DNA from 2 places in the Mesorhizobium sp. M0800 genome. Region 2 is predicted to be linked to the other one. Evidence: riboswitches for the same ligand, from Rfam matches in the RefSeq annotation. Region 2 holds a riboswitch; the other holds the start of a gene.
The links. Region 2 has a riboswitch for cobalamin ahead of NKI18_RS04785 (DUF1636 family protein). Riboswitches for the same ligand answer to the same signal wherever they lie in the genome.
Positions count from the first base shown of each region.

Region 1: linked by a shared signal. The riboswitch ahead of metE (5-methyltetrahydropteroyltriglutamate--homocysteine S-methyltransferase) and the one ahead of NKI18_RS04785 (DUF1636 family protein) in region 2 are both predicted to bind cobalamin.

Region 1 covers NZ_JAMYOZ010000019.1:88,303-95,908, forward strand. Annotated here, with positions in the region: gene NKI18_RS21410 (adenosine kinase) at 1-921, shown strand, start outside; gene NKI18_RS21415 (transposase) at 954-1,616, opposite strand; gene NKI18_RS21420 (MFS transporter) at 1,906-2,157, shown strand; gene NKI18_RS21425 (helix-turn-helix transcriptional regulator) at 2,220-3,053, shown strand; gene NKI18_RS21430 (hypothetical protein) at 3,076-3,624, opposite strand; cobalamin riboswitch at 4,187-4,386, shown strand; gene metE (5-methyltetrahydropteroyltriglutamate--homocysteine S-methyltransferase) at 4,482-6,827, shown strand; partial or broken gene NKI18_RS21440 (FMN-binding negative transcriptional regulator) at 6,872-7,096, opposite strand; gene NKI18_RS21445 (dihydrodipicolinate synthase family protein) at 7,083-7,606, opposite strand, start outside.
Region 2 covers NZ_JAMYOZ010000003.1:417-8,022, reverse strand. Annotated here, with positions in the region: gene NKI18_RS04815 (NADH-quinone oxidoreductase subunit D) at 1-1,031, opposite strand, end outside; gene NKI18_RS04810 (NADH-quinone oxidoreductase subunit C) at 1,032-1,634, opposite strand; gene NKI18_RS04805 (hypothetical protein) at 1,631-2,170, opposite strand; gene NKI18_RS04800 (NuoB/complex I 20 kDa subunit family protein) at 2,177-2,758, opposite strand; gene NKI18_RS04795 (NADH-quinone oxidoreductase subunit A) at 2,749-3,114, opposite strand; gene NKI18_RS04790 (winged helix-turn-helix domain-containing protein) at 3,450-4,649, shown strand; cobalamin riboswitch at 4,679-4,882, shown strand; gene NKI18_RS04785 (DUF1636 family protein) at 4,921-5,355, shown strand; gene cobW (cobalamin biosynthesis protein CobW) at 5,352-6,392, shown strand; partial or broken gene NKI18_RS04775 (cobaltochelatase subunit CobN) at 6,411-7,606, shown strand, end outside.

The DNA of each region.
Region 1 (7,606 bases), on a different contig from region 2:
CTGGAGACCAACGGCATCATCAAGGGCGCAATGAATTTGATCGACACGAGGCGCGCCGAACTGCTCTACAGCCGCATGGGCCCGGCCATTGAAGCCTCGGGCGGCAGCGCCGGCAACACGGCGGCGGGCGTCGCCTCCTTCGGCGGTCGCGCCGCCTTCTTCGGCAAGGTCTCCAACGACGCGCTCGGCGAAATCTACGCGCATGACATCCATGCCCAGGGTGTCGCCTTCGACACCAGGCCGCTTAACGGCGAACCGCCGACAGCGCGCTCGATGATCTTCGTCACGCCGGACGGCGAGCGCTCGATGAACACCTATCTCGGCGCCTGCGTCGAGCTCGGCCCGGAGGACGTCGAGGCCGACAAGGCGTCGGGCGCGGCCGTCACCTATTTCGAGGGCTATCTGTGGGACCCGCCGCGCGCCAAGGAGGCGATCAGGCAGACGGCGAAGCTCGCCCATGCCGCCGGGCGCGAAGTGTCGATGACATTGTCGGACTCGTTCTGCGTCGACCGCTACCGCGACGAGTTCCTCGATCTGATGCGCTCCGGCACCGTCGATATCGTCTTTGCCAACAGCCACGAGATCAAGTCGCTCTACCAGACATCGTCCTTCGACGAGGCGCTGGCGCAGATCCGCAAGGATTGCAAGATCGCCGCCGTCACCCGCTCGGAAAAGGGCTCGGTGATCGTGCGCGGCGACGAGACCGTCACCATCGAGGCGACCAGGATCCGCGAGCTGGTCGACACGACAGGCGCCGGCGACCTCTACGCCGCCGGCTTCCTCTACGGCTACACGCAAGGCCGCAGCCTGAAGCAGTGCGGCGATCTCGGCTCGCTGGCGGCCGGGCTGGTCATCCAGCAGATCGGCCCAAGGCCACGCCAGAATTTGCGCAGAGAGGCCGAGCAGGCGGGGCTGCTGTAGGTGGCGAGCCAAGAACCAGCTGCCCACCCTCCTTAATCCAGCCCGAGCCTTTTCTTCAGTTCCGCATTCTCCTTGCGGAGACGATCGGCAAGCAGGCTCTTTAGCCGCTTGTTTTCTTCCTCGAGCGCGACGAGATCCTTCAGCCCGTCACTGTCCGCCGCAGGCGCCGCCGCCTTCTTCCAAAGATAGTATGTCTGTTCCGAGATGCCGGCTTGCTTCACCGCGCTCTTGAGAGTAGCGCCGCCGCCGATCGAGGTCTCGATCTGCGCCAGCTTCTGGGCACGATCCTTCGCGGAGTAGCTCTTTCGGCCCGTTCGCGCTGACGGCGGTGCTTCAGTGGTCGCGGATATCGGCTTGGCAGGCGCGCTCGCCTCAGCTTCTGGCTTCCTCGACCGCCGCGCTCTCGTCTTCGGTTTTGGCGTTTCCGTTTTGTCTGCCGGTTCGCTATGAACTACTGCTGACTCGGTCTCCAGGGGATTGGCCATGAAATGCTCCACTCGCGGTTTGTGCAAAGGTTCAGCATCAAGGGCCACTACAGTAGAGTCAACAAGCTGACGATTTAACGGCTCGACTTCCTTTGTTGTCTCGGCCATCGCCGCGGCGATGTCGAAATTGCCCCAGATGGAACGTGCGGATTTTTGATAATTGCGCTTTTGTTTGATTTCCACGGTGAATGGTCGCGTCTGCCGCCTCATAGTTCCTTCCTGAATAGGAGAATGAAGTCGCCGCTCGAATTTTTTGGCGCTTCCTGCTTAGCGCGGAGCATTATCGTATAGCCGCTCAACGGGCAAGTGATGCCGGTCTTCGATGGCTGACCATCTGGGGAGATTTGAGCGGCTTCGCACGTCCTGCGCATGCCTGTAAGGCCGCCAAGTTTTCTGGGTTAGCAGGCGCGCACTGTGGCAGCTTGGCTTGTACGGCGAGGCCATGGTTGAGTGAGGCGAAACAAATCCAGCCCCGCGGTCAATCCCGAGGCTTCCCACAATGGCGAAGAGAACATCTTCACTCGTTCCTTTTGAGCACAAGACCTTCCGTTCGCTATGGTCGGCTGCACTCATTTCGAACCTTGGCACCCTAGTGGAAGGTGCGGCGGCAGCTTGGCTGATGACGAGCATCGCAGCAGTAATTTTGGATCGCCCATTCGTGCTGTGTACCAGCCCTGTGTCTTGCGCAAGTGGTCATGAACGGCTGCCGGAGCCTCGAAGACGCCCTAAAAACACATGCTGCGATTTTTGAACACGCTTGACGTGTTAGATTAATTCATCCACGATGCGTGTGTTGAACACGCGAGGTGAGTTATGAACATGAAAGAGCTTAGGGTTCGACTGGGCATGACTCAAAAAGATTTGGCAGAGCAGATGGCAACGACGCAACAGACTGTGGCCCGTTGGGAAACAGGCAAAACGCAGTTGAACGTCGAGCAGATCAAGGACCTTTGTCTCACGTTGAAATGCACGGTCGAGGAGCTGCTGGGCTGGAAGATTGATGTCGAGGAGTGGCGCACGAGCCCGTTTGCAATTGCCGATGCCGAAACGCGATACGGCACGCTCAGAATCAAGACGACTGTTGGCAGCCGCCAATATCCTATCGATGAAAAGGCGCGTGAATCGATTTTACGTCAGTTGAAGGAACTTCATAATCTTCGTAGAAATAACACAAGCAGGCCATGGCTGTATTGTTGGAGCCTTGACAACAAAATACTCTTGATAAATCCGCAATATGTCCGCACCATTGAGCTTATCGGTGACGATGTAGAGGAGATGCCAGAGTATTATCATCCAGAAATCTATCGGGCTTTGGATGACTGGGATAAGGGTGAGGTTTCAGGAAAGCTGAAGAAAGAATGCGATGCCATCATCGCAGAGATGGGTGATCAGGAAGCCGTGCGCATGGCCTCCTATGTTCGCGTCACATATGACGACGGAGAAGATGAGTGGAACTTCTTGGATGAAGAAACCGCTACGACTTTCTTCGGATTGGAAGCTGCGACCTTTGACGTTCCCCAGTGTAGTTTCGCCGAAGTGGAGGAAGAAGGTTACTACCGAGCGCGATACGCCAACCTTGATCGCGTCGCGGTGATGGAGGTTCCAAGCGACCGTTATCACAGATTGACCGCGCCCGAGGAAGCTTAGAACCATCCACGAAGGGCGCATGTTACATCTCGACCTTGCGTGGTGCGTTTTCAGTACGAGATGACGTTAAGCGTAGGTAGTGGCAGGTAAGAGTGCTCGACCAGAAGCTCAACTGCCTCCTCAATATCGCTGCCGATGTGCCGCAGGACACGTCCACGGGAGCGTGGATAGGCGTGAAGTTCCTGCACTCCACGGTCCGCTCTCCCATCGCCGGTGTGTGCCCGACGCCATCTTGTGGACGAGCTTGGCCGCCTGCACCCGGTTGTATTCCGGCTTGCGGTCCGCCTGGGCGGTCCGCCGCGATGGCTATCTCCATGTCAATCGGCGCCGAACTTTGACGCCCGCTGCTTTTGATGAATTTGGCGAGGTCCCGCGCATAATCACTCTTGGTCTTCTCCTTGAGGCCCTGTGTCGCGAACTTGTGGTCCAGCAGGGCAAACAGGTCCAAGTCCCCTTCCGCCTGTGGCGCTGGCTTGCCCTCACCGCCCTCGGCTTCCCAATTGGGGACCGCTTCTGCGCGCTGTACCGTGGCGATTGTCCGCCCAAGACGCATCACAAGATCGAACGCCAAACCGTGCGCGTGCACGACGATTTGCCGCTCAGGCCTCATTTGGACAGGACTTGAGCTGGCCCGGTGGTTTGAGCCGGGTTACCTTGAGCCGGTGGGCTGCGAACAAGCAGTTCGAGACATTGGCCTCGATCACTTCGCAACACGCCGCTGCGCCTGGCCTCGGTGTGCTCCCCCCGAAATCGTTGTGTCATATCACCGAGTCACCGAGGGCATCACGGCCAACAGCTTCCACATGGGAAACAGCCTCGCCATTGAGCCGAATATGGTCGCGAGCAGATCACCAACGAAGCGGTCGGAACCTCGGAGCCGAAGTTCGACGCCGAGGTGGTTCGCATGATGCGCTAAGCAGCACCACGGCGCTTGCCGGTATGTTTGCTGCCGGCAGCCGACGAACTCCATCCTCCTGGACAAGGGCGCCGTGCGTCATTGCTTTGATTTACCGGCCGCTCAAGGCTTCCACAGTTTTCGCTTTCGAGGCGACCTTTGGAACATGCCAACGGAAATTTAACATAACGACATAAACATTTCTTTATGCGGCGTTGACAAAGAAGCGAACCGCTGTAATTGTCTCCCGCGTCGTGGTTCTCCGTACGGCGCTGCCGCAGCGGAGCTAAGAGGGAAGCCGGTGCGATGCCGGCGCTGCCCCCGCAACTGTTAGCGGCGAGCCAACCCCACTCATGTCACTGAGGCGAATAGCCTTGGGAAGACGGGTAGAGGCTATGACCCGCGAGCCAGGAGACCTGCCACGGCGAATTACGTCCACGGGCGGGGTGTCTCGGTGGCCGCTGCAGCCTGGCGTTCGTGCCGGCCTGCTAGCGCCTTCCTTGTCACCGACGCCCCAACCATCGGGGTCTGGCATGACTGTCTCTCAGCAAATTCCTGTAGCAACGCTCGGCGTGCCCCGCTTCGGTCGTCGGCGAGAACTGAAATTCGCGCTTGAAAGCTACTGGTCCGGAAAATCTTCCGCCGCCGACCTTCTCACGACGGCGAAGGCGCTCCGTGCCGCTAGTTGGGAAGAGCAGCACGATCGCGGCGTGTCGAAAATCCCGTCGAACGACTTCTCGCTTTACGACCATGTGCTCGACACCGCAGCCATGGTCGGCGCCCTTCCGTCTCGTTACGCCTGGAATGGCGGCGAGGTCCCACTCGACATCTACTTCGCTATGGCGCGCGGCAACCAAGGTCAGACGGAGGATTGTGGACACGCTGGTCACCAGCATGCGGCTCATCGGCCTGGTGTAACCGCGATGGAAATGACCAAGTGGTTTGACACCAACTATCACTACATTGTGCCGGAACTAAACGATGATCAAACGTTCGCTCTTTCGTCGACGAAGCCGGTTGATTACTTCCTCGAGGCTAAAGCCCTCGGCATTCACACACGCCCAGTCATCCTTGGACCGGTCACCTTCCTCAAGCTGGCGAAATCGCCTGCCGAGGGATTCGATCCCATCGCGCTCCTGCCGCGGCTGCTGCCCGTCTACGAGCAACTCCTGCAGAGGCTGAAGCTGTCGGGAGCCGACTGGGTGCAGATCGATGAGCCAGCGCTTGTCCTCGATCTGAACCCGAACGAACGAGCTGCGTTCGAATTCGCCTATGGCCAGCTGTCGAAAGCCGCGCCCGAGCTGAAGATCATGCTGGCTACCTATTTCGGGCCGCTGGGAGACAATCTCGAAACCGCGGTTTCTCTGCCCCTGGCCGGGCTGCATATTGATCTCGTGCGCGCTCCCCAGCAGCTGGAAACGGTGGGTCGGCTCGCACCGAAGGATCTGGTGCTCTCGCTTGGCTTGATCGATGGCCGCAACGTCTGGCGTGCGAACCTGCCCGCCATTCTCGACCGCATCAAACCGATCGTCGCCGGCTGGCCCTTGGACCGCGTCGAGATCGCGCCTTCTTGCTCGATGCTGCATGTGCCGATTGACCTGCGCATGGAGACGGAACTCGACGCGGACATCAGGTCGTGGCTCGCCTTCGCGGCCCAGAAGACCGACGAGTTGGTGTTGCTGGCCCGGGCCCTGTCCCAAGGCAGGGATGCGGTGGCAGGCGCGTTGAAAGCGTCTGCCGAGGCTGCCGCCACCCGCGTGACATCCACGAAGATCCATGACCCGCTTGTTGAGGGGCGGATCGCCAGCATTGACGACAGCATGAAGCGACGAGAGAGCGCTTTTGCCGAGCGCTCCAGAGTCCAGGCCGGCACGCTCGGGCTGCCGCCGTTCCCGACGACGACGATCGGATCCTTCCCGCAGACGCCGCAGGTACGCAGGGCGCGGGCCGCTCATGCGAAGGGCCAGCTGAGCTATGTCGACTACGAGACCTTCCTGAAGAAGGAGATCGAGGCTGCAATTCGCTGGCAGGAAGAGATCGGGCTGGACGTGCTGGTGCACGGTGAGTTCGAACGAAACGACATGGTACAGCATTTCGGCGAGCAGCTGTCCGGCTTCGCCTTCACCCAGCATGCCTGGGTGCAGAGCTATGGGTCGCGTTACGTGCGCCCCCCCATCATCTTCGGCGACGTATCGAGGCCCAATCCGATGACGCTGCGCTGGTGGCAGTTCGCCCAGTCGCTTACGGAAAACCCTGTGAAGGGAATGCTCACAGGCCCAGTGACCATTCTCAACTGGTCATTTGTTCGCGACGACGTACCCCGCTCCGAAGCATGCCGCCAGATCGCGCTCGCCATCCGCGACGAAGTGACGGATCTCGAATGGTCCGGCGCAAGGATGATCCAGATCGATGAGGCCGCGTTTCGCGAAGGATTGCCACTGCGCCAGTCTGATTGGAACGACTATCTCGACTGGGCTGTCGAATGCTTCCGGATCGCTTCAACGGGTGTAAAGGACGCGACTCAAATCCATACCCACATGTGCTATTCGGAGTTCAACGAGATCATCGACGCGATCGCTGAAATGGATGCGGATGTAATTTCGATTGAGACGTCGCGCTCGAAAATGGAACTGCTGGACGCCTTCACGAGCTCCAAATATCCGAACGAAATCGGGCCCGGAGTCTACGACATTCACTCACCACGTGTCCCGGAAGTCGGGGAGATTTCGGATCTCGTCATGCTTGCCCGCGAGCGACTGTCGGATTCCCAACTGTGGGTAAACCCGGACTGTGGCCTCAAAACACGCAAATGGGAGGAGGTCCGCCCTGCCCTCATGAACATGGTCGATGCAGCACGCGCGCTCCGGGAGAAAGTGTAGGCCGGAAGGTTTCCTGGTTGCTCACCATGTGGTGAGTTCTCGGCTGCCGCATGTGGGCCGTGGGAACCGTTTTCTCCCTGTGACGTGTCGAGTTCGAAGGGGATGTGATTGGCGTCGAGACCGCTCCGGCCATGGGTTATCAGCATGCCAAGTGCGCTGTTCTCGATCAGTTCGTAAAGGACTTCTCGGCTCGGTTCATCGAAATGCGCGGGTACATACATGACAGGTTTCTTCACTGGCCGCCGGGTTCGCTGTTCACCGGTTGACATCCGATGGCAAGCGTTCCAACGCGGCGGCGATCTGGCGCTTCGCTGCTGAGGGCAGAGGCAGGATGGGACGCGGGGGGTCGGCACGGCAAATGTCGAGCAATTCGGCGAGTGCATAGACGACGCGAAGGCTCGAGAACTCCTTGAAGAGTCTCCAGAGCGGCGCAAGCGTGGCATCGATCCGTCGCGCTTCGGCCGCATCGCCCTGTTGCGCCGCCGTGACGATCTTCACGCAGACCTCGGGCAGGATGCCGGCGAGGACGCTGTACCATGTGTCGGCGCCGGCGATCATGGCCTCTGCGGCGTTCCAGTCGCCGCTGTAGCCGATCGAGAACCCTTCCGGCACAGTGCGCCTCTGGTCGGCCAGATGGCTCTTGATCGCTTCGCCCTTGTCTGTCGGATTTTTGATAGCGACAATCCCACCCACCTTTGCCAGGCGGCTGACGAGTGCTGGGGTGAAATGGAAATGCGTCGTTCCTGGATTGTCGTAGACGACGATCGGCAGGCCGCTCT
Region 2 (7,606 bases):
AGATAGACGCCGAACTCGCCCTTCGGTGCCTCGACGGCGGCATAGACCTCGCCGGCCGGCACGCGGTAGCCTTCGGTGTAGAGCTTGAAGTGATGGATCAGCGCTTCCATCGAGCGCTTCATCGCCGCGCGCTTCGGCGGCACCACCTTCCCGTCGAGGTTCGACACCGGGCCGGCGCCCTCCTTGCCGAGCAACAGGTCAACGCACTGGCGCATGATCTTGGCCGACTGGCGCATCTCTTCCATGCGCACTAGGTAGCGGTCGAAACAGTCACCGTTCTTGCCGATCGGAATGTCGAAATCCATCTCCGCATAGCATTCGTAGGGCTGCGATTTGCGCAGGTCCCAGGGTGCACCCGAGCCGCGCACCATGACGCCCGAAAAACCCCAGGCCCAGGCGTCGGCCAGAGACACCGTCGCGATGTCGACATTGCGCTGCTTGAAGATGCGGTTGCCGGTCAAGAGCGAGTCGAGGTCGTCGAGCGATTTCAGGAACGGGTCGATCCACTTGCCGATGTCCTCGATCAGCTTCTGCGGCAGATCCTGATGCACGCCGCCGGGGCGGAAATAGGCCGCGTGCATGCGCGAGCCGCTGGCACGCTCATAGAACACCATCAGCTTTTCGCGTTCGACGAAGCCCCACAGCGGCGGCGTTAGCGCGCCGACATCCATCGCCTGCGTCGTCACGTTGAGGATATGCGACATGATGCGGCCGATTTCCGAATAGAGAACTCGGATCAACTGGCCCCGCTTCGGCACCTCGATGCCGAGCAGCCGCTCGGCGGCGAGCGCAAAGGCGTGCTCCTGGTTCATCGGCGCGCAATAATCGAGCCGGTCGAGATAGGGCACGGCCTGCAGATAAGTCTTGGCCTCGATCAGCTTTTCCGTGCCGCGGTGCAACAGCCCGATATGCGGATCGACGCGATCGACGACTTCGCCGTCAAGCTCCAGCACCAGGCGCAAAACGCCGTGCGCCGCTGGATGTTGCGGGCCAAAATTGATGTTGAAGTTGCGAACGGAGGTTTCAGCCATTTACTGCTTTGCCTTTTCATCCCCCGGAAGCACGTAATCCGTACCTTCCCACGGAGACAGAAAATCGAAATTGCGGAATTCCTGCTTGAGCTCCACCGGCTCGTAGATGACGCGCTTGGCTTCGTCGTCGTAACGCACCTCGACGAAGCCGGTCAGCGGAAAGTCCTTGCGCAGCGGATGGCCTTCAAAGCCGTAATCGGTAAGAATCCGCCGCAGATCGGGATGGCCCGAAAACAGCACGCCATAGAGATCATAGGTCTCGCGCTCGAACCAGTCGGCGCCGGGATATATCCCGGTGATCGACGGCACCAGCGTCTCTTCGTCGGCCTGGACCTTGATGCGGATGCGGATATTCTGTCTCGGCGACAGCAAATGATAGACGACGTCGAAGCGCTTCGCCCGCGACGGATAATCGGCGCCGCAGACGTCGATGATCGAAATGAACTGGCATTTCGGGTCGTCGCGCAGGAAGGTCACCACCTCGATCAGGTCGCGCGGCTCGACCGAGATGGTGAGTTCGCCATAGGCGAACACCGCCTCGCCGATCCGGCCGATCAGCTTCTCGCCGAGATAGGTCGAGAGGTCATTCAACGCCTGGGTCATGACAACCTCGCCAACCAGCCCAGAACCTTGCGCGAGTCTTCTGGATCTTTTTCACCAAACCAGCCGCTCGCCCTGGCGGCGTCAATAGTCAAAAAAACCTGGCATTCATCATCGTCACCCGGCTCGCCAAAAAACAGCTTTCCGACAAACTGCCGGGTTTCCAGATGCGCAGGGTCGCCATTTAGAGCAACGCATTCCACAAACAGCTTTTCGGTAGCTGCTCCCTGGCCCGACGCGGCAGAGGAAAGCTTGGCCGACATTTCACCAATCAGATTCTTGGTTCGATCGCCAAGCGAACGCAGTCTTACGTCGCCATGATAAAAGACAATTCGTGGGTCGCTTGTCGGCTCGGCTTCCCAATCATTCAATCGGATGTCGATACCGACACCAGCAGCACCAAATTTCGTGTCTGTTGAGAGCGCAGAAGAATAAAACGTCGAACCGGAGTCCGTTTTTACAAATCGCTGTTCAGACGTTCTGAACATCAAATCCAGCCAAGGTTCAGGGTTGCCATAAATGATCCGATCTTCATCCATGGCGATTTACCGCTCGATCGTGCCGGTGCGGCGGATCTTCTTCTGCAGCAGAAGGATGCCGTAGAGCAGCGCTTCGGCGCTCGGCGGACAGCCGGGCACGTAGATGTCGACCGGCACGATGCGGTCGCAGCCGCGCACCACCGAATAGGAATAATGATAATAGCCGCCGCCATTGGCGCAGGAGCCCATCGAGATGACGTAGCGCGGCTCCGGCATCTGATCGTAGACCTTGCGCAGCGCCGGCGCCATCTTGTTGGTCAGCGTGCCGGCGACGATCATGATGTCGGACTGGCGCGGGGACGCGCGCGGCGCGACACCGAACCTCTCCGAGTCATAGCGCGGCATCGAAGTATGGATCATCTCGACGGCGCAGCAGGCGAGGCCAAACGTCATGAACATCAGCGAGCCACTGCGCGCCCAGGTGATGAGCGCCTCGGTCGAGGTGACGAGAAAGCCCTTGTCGGCGAGTTCGTTGTTGATCTCCAGGAAGAACGGGTCGTCGGACCCGACCGGCCTGCCGGTGTTGGGGTCGATGAGGCCCTTGGGCTTCGGCGCGACGAGCGTACCGGAACTGTCGTTCAATCCCATTCCAGCGCTCCTTTTTTCCATTCATAGGCAAAGCCGATGGTCAGCACCGCCAAAAACACCATCATCGACCAGAAACCGAGCATGCCGATCTGACTGAACGACACCGCCCAAGGAAACAGGAAGGCCACCTCCAGGTCGAAGATGATGAACAGGATCGACACCAGGTAGAAGCGGATATCGAACTTCATGCGGGCGTCGTCGAACGAGTTGAAGCCGCACTCATAGGCGGAAAGCTTTTCCGGATCGGGGTTGCGGTAGGCCACCAGGAACGGTGCGGCGAGCAGCGCCAGCCCGACGATCAGCGCCACGCCGATGAACAGGACGATGGGCAGGTACGAACCTAAAAGTGCGTTCATGCTGCAGTTTCCGTTGGCGGCCAATCCACTCTGATTACAGCACCGGACCCACTTGCGGAAGCGTGACAGTTTAACCACTGAACCGTTTTAAGGGGGCTCTATGCTGCAACGCGGCGAGGGTTAGCGCAGCGCTTTCGGCGAAGCAAGTCAAACCTTGTTCAAATCGCGGTGCTGGACGGCATATCCGGGAAAACTGGTCCGATCCGCTCCTGTTTGATTTCCTTCACTTTTTACTCCAGTTTTCTCTCCTGACATAGATGCCGCCAAAACCCTGTTAGCATGGCACGGAATCGCAGGTCATTTTCTCTGTCTAGAATCGTCCGGATGCCGCCTTCATGAAGGAAAAAATCTCGCTTGCCATGGCCCGCCGCATTGCGCTCGCGGCACAGGGATTCAATGACCCGCGCCCCACCGGCACGCCTGACCGCCGGCATCTGGCCCGCGTGCTTGCCCGTACCGGCCTGCTGCAGATCGATTCCGTCAGCGCCGTGGTGCGCGCCCACTATATGCCGCTCTATTCGCGGCTTGGCCCCTACAAGCTGGCGCTGCTCGACGACGCCGCCGTAACGCGCAAGCGCATGGTCTTCGAATATTGGGCGCACGAAGCCTCCTTCTTGCCGGTCGAGACCTATCCGCTGATGCGCTGGCGCATGCAGCGGGCCGAACGCGGCGACGAAATGTACAGCGGACTGGCCAAATGGGGCCGCGAGCACGCCGCCTATATCGAAGACATCTATCGCGAGGTTGCCGAACGAGGCCCGACCGCGGCGTCGGCTTTCGAAGGCCAGAAGGGTTCGGGCGGCTGGTGGGGCTGGAGCCATGCCAAGCACGCCTTCGAATGGCTGTTCTGGGCCGGCCGCATCACCACGGCGCATCGCCGCGGCTTCGAGCGGTTCTACGATCTGCCGGAACGCGTGCTGCCGCCGGCGGTACTCGCGCTACCGGTTCCCTGTCCCGAGGATGCTCACCGCGAATTGCTGCGCATCTCGGCCCGCGCCCACGGCATCGCCACGGCAGGCGACCTGCGCGATTATTTCCGGCTCTCGCCCGCCGACATCAAGGGCCGCATCGAGGAGTTGGTCGAGGCCGGCGACCTGTTGCCGGTGAGCGTCGAAGGCTGGAACAAAACAGCCTATCTCCACAAGGACGCCCGTTTGCCGCGCAAGATCGAGGCGCGCGCCTTGCTCGCGCCGTTCGATCCTGTCGTCTTCGAGCGGTCGCGCACCGAGCGGTTGTTCGACTTCCACTACCGCATCGAGATCTACACGCCGGCCGAAAAGCGCCGGTATGGCTATTATGTGCTGCCATTCCTGCTCGGCGACAGCATCGTCGGGCGCGTTGACCTCAGGGCCGACCGCCCGGCCGGCGTGCTGCGCGTCCATGCCGCCTATGCGGAGCCCGGCGCCTCGCTGCAAACCGCAGCCGAGCTTTTCGAAGAGTTGAAGCAGATGCAGGGCTGGCTCGGCCTGGAACGCATCGAGGTGACCGCTGCCGGCGACCTCGGCCGGCCGCTCGCGGATATCGCCGCGTCATAGACGTGCGTTGACACGACTGCCTCCACAAGCCTAAATCCGTTCCAGACGGTCCCCTACCCGCAACGGCAGGGGCCAAGAGGGAATGCGGTGCGAAATCTCGATTTCAAATCCGCGGCTGTCCCCGCAACTGTAAGCGACGAGCCTCGGCCGAAAACCACTGGGATATTCCCGGGAAGGCGGCACCCAGGCGATGACCCGCGAGCCAGGAGACCTGCCGTCTAGGACATAAGAATCCGATCGCCTGGCGGGTTTTCCGGGCAAGGAGCCTGATTTGGAACGCGACAGCAGTTTTTTGGCTGAGACAGCGGATTTATTGTCCGGCCATGGTGATTCCCCGGCCGGCGTTACCGTCATCGTTTGCTCGTCCTGCCGTGACGAGACCGGTTCGGACGCTCATCCGCGCGCCGGCGAACTACTCGCAGAGGACACGCGCCGCGCTGCTTCCAGCGAAAACATCAAAATCCGCACCGTCGAATGCCTCGGCAATTGCAAGCGCCGGCTCAGCGCCGCCATGCTGCGCGACGGCTGCTGGAGTTACGTCTTCGGTGATCTGACCACGACCAGCGGCGCCGATCTCGTCACCGGGGCAAAGCTGTTCGCCACCTCGACGGATGGGCTCATTCCATGGCGCGGCCGTCCCGATTGCCTGAAGCGCGGCCTGGTTGCCCGCATCCCTCCCCTTGACCTTTTGAAGGACCTGACATGACCGCTGCCTCCCTTTCGCGCGTTCCCTGCACCGTGGTCACCGGCTTTCTCGGCGCCGGCAAGACGACGTTGATCCGCCATTTGCTCGAAAACGCCAAAGGCAAGCGCCTGGCCATCATCGTCAACGAGTTCGGCGACATCGGCATCGACGGCGAGATCCTGAAGGGCTGCGCCATCGACACCTGCCCCGAGGAAAACATCGTCGAGCTGGCCAATGGTTGCATCTGCTGCACCGTCGCCGATGATTTCGTCCCGGCGCTGGACCAGATCCTGTCGCTGACGCCGAGGGTCGACCACATCCTGATCGAGACATCCGGCCTCGCTTTGCCCAAGCCGCTGGTCCAGGCCTTCCAGTGGCCGTCGGTGAAAAGCCGCGTGACGGTGGACGGCGTCATTGCCGTGGTCGACGGACCGGCGCTGGCTGATGGCCGCGTAGCCAACGACATGGACGCCCTGCAGGCCCAGCGCGCGCAGGACGAGACGCTCGACCATGACGATCCGGTCGAGGAAGTGTTCGAAGACCAGCTCGCCTGCGCCGACCTGATCATCCTGTCGAAGAGCGACCTGATGGACGCAGCCGGCTCGGCCCGTGCCAATGCCGTCATCGGCAAGCACGTTGCGCGGGCGGTGAAGATCGTACCGACTTCGCAAGGCAAGGTCGACCCGTCGGTGCTGCTCGGCCTCGGCCTCGCCGTCGAGGACGACATCGAGAACCGCAAGACCCACCACGACGACGAGCTCGACCACGAACATGACGATTTTGACTCGTTCGTCATCGACATCGCGTCTGTGTCCAACCCGGACGAGCTCGCACAACGCGTCGCCACGGCGGCGGAGGAAGAAAACGTGTTGCGCGTCAAGGGTTTCGTCGAAGTCGGCGGCAAGCCGATGCGGCTCCTGCTGCAGGCCGTCGGTCCGCGCGTCAACCACTATTACGACCGCGCCTGGACCGCTGAAGACGACCGCCGCTCGCGCCTGGTCGTCATCGGCCTGAAAGGGCTGAACCGCCCGGCCATCGAGCGTATCCTCGCCGGCTGACCCCAGGTACGAGCCGCGATGCACATCCTCACCACCACATCCGCCTCGCTCGACGATCTCGCCGAGCCTGTCGATCTCAGGCAAGCGCCTGCGGATGTCGTGGCGCTGTCCTTCACCGACAGCGACCTGGCCGGGCTGGCGGCGGCGTGGAAGGCAGATGCGCACCGCCTGCCGTCGATGCGGCTCGCCGCCTTGCGCGACCTGCGCCATCCGATGTCCGTCGACCTGTGGATCGACAGCGTCGCCCGCCACGCCAAGGTCATTCTGGTCCGCATCCTCGGCGGCTATGACTGGTGGCGCTATGGCTGCGACCAGCTCGCCGTTATCGCGCGAAATCGCGGTATCAAGCTGGCGCTCCTACCGGGCGAGAGCCACGACGAGGATTTGCGACTGATCGAAGGCTCGACGCTGCCGCGCGAGGAGTTGGACGCCCTGCTTGGCTATTTCCGCGAGGGCGGGCCGGCAAATATGACGGCGCTGGTGCAGAGGCTGACAAGTCTCGCTGGATCGGGTGCGGCGGTAGCCGAACCTGTTAGCGTGCCAAAGGCGGGATTTTACGAGCCGGGACTGGGGGTCGTAGAACGCGACGTCCCCCTCCTCCTCGAGGGGAGGGTCCGGCCGCAGGCCGGGGGTGGGGTCCTCTCCGAAGCGCGCCTACACAAAACGTCGCGCACTGCCGTGACGACCCCACCCGGCCCTGCGGGCCACCCTCCCCTCGAGGGGGAGGGGGACGTCGTGCCAATTCTCTTCTACCGTTCGATGCTGCTCGCCGCCGATGTCGCGCCCATCGACGCGCTTTTCGAAGCCCTGCGCCACCGCGGCATGGCTCCCGTGCCTATGTTCGTCTCCAGCCTCAAGGACCCGGCGTCGCTCGCCTTTGTCGAAACCGCGCTCGCAACCCTGAAGCCTGCCGCCACCATCACCGCCACAGCTTTCGCCTCGGGTGCCGAGCCCGGTGTCGACACCCTGTTCGACCGCGCCGGCGTGCCGGTGTTCCAGGTCATCGTCGCGACCACCCGCCGCGACATCTGGCAAACCAATCAGCGCGGCCTGGCGCCCGCCGACCTTGCCATGCACGTCGTCCTGCCCGAGCTCGACGGCCGCATCCTGGCCGGCGCCATTTCATTCAAGGGCGAAAGCGAAACCGACCCGGCGCTGGCCTTCCGCGCCTTCGCCAACCGGCCTGAGCCCGACCGCGTGGCGCAAGTGGCGAA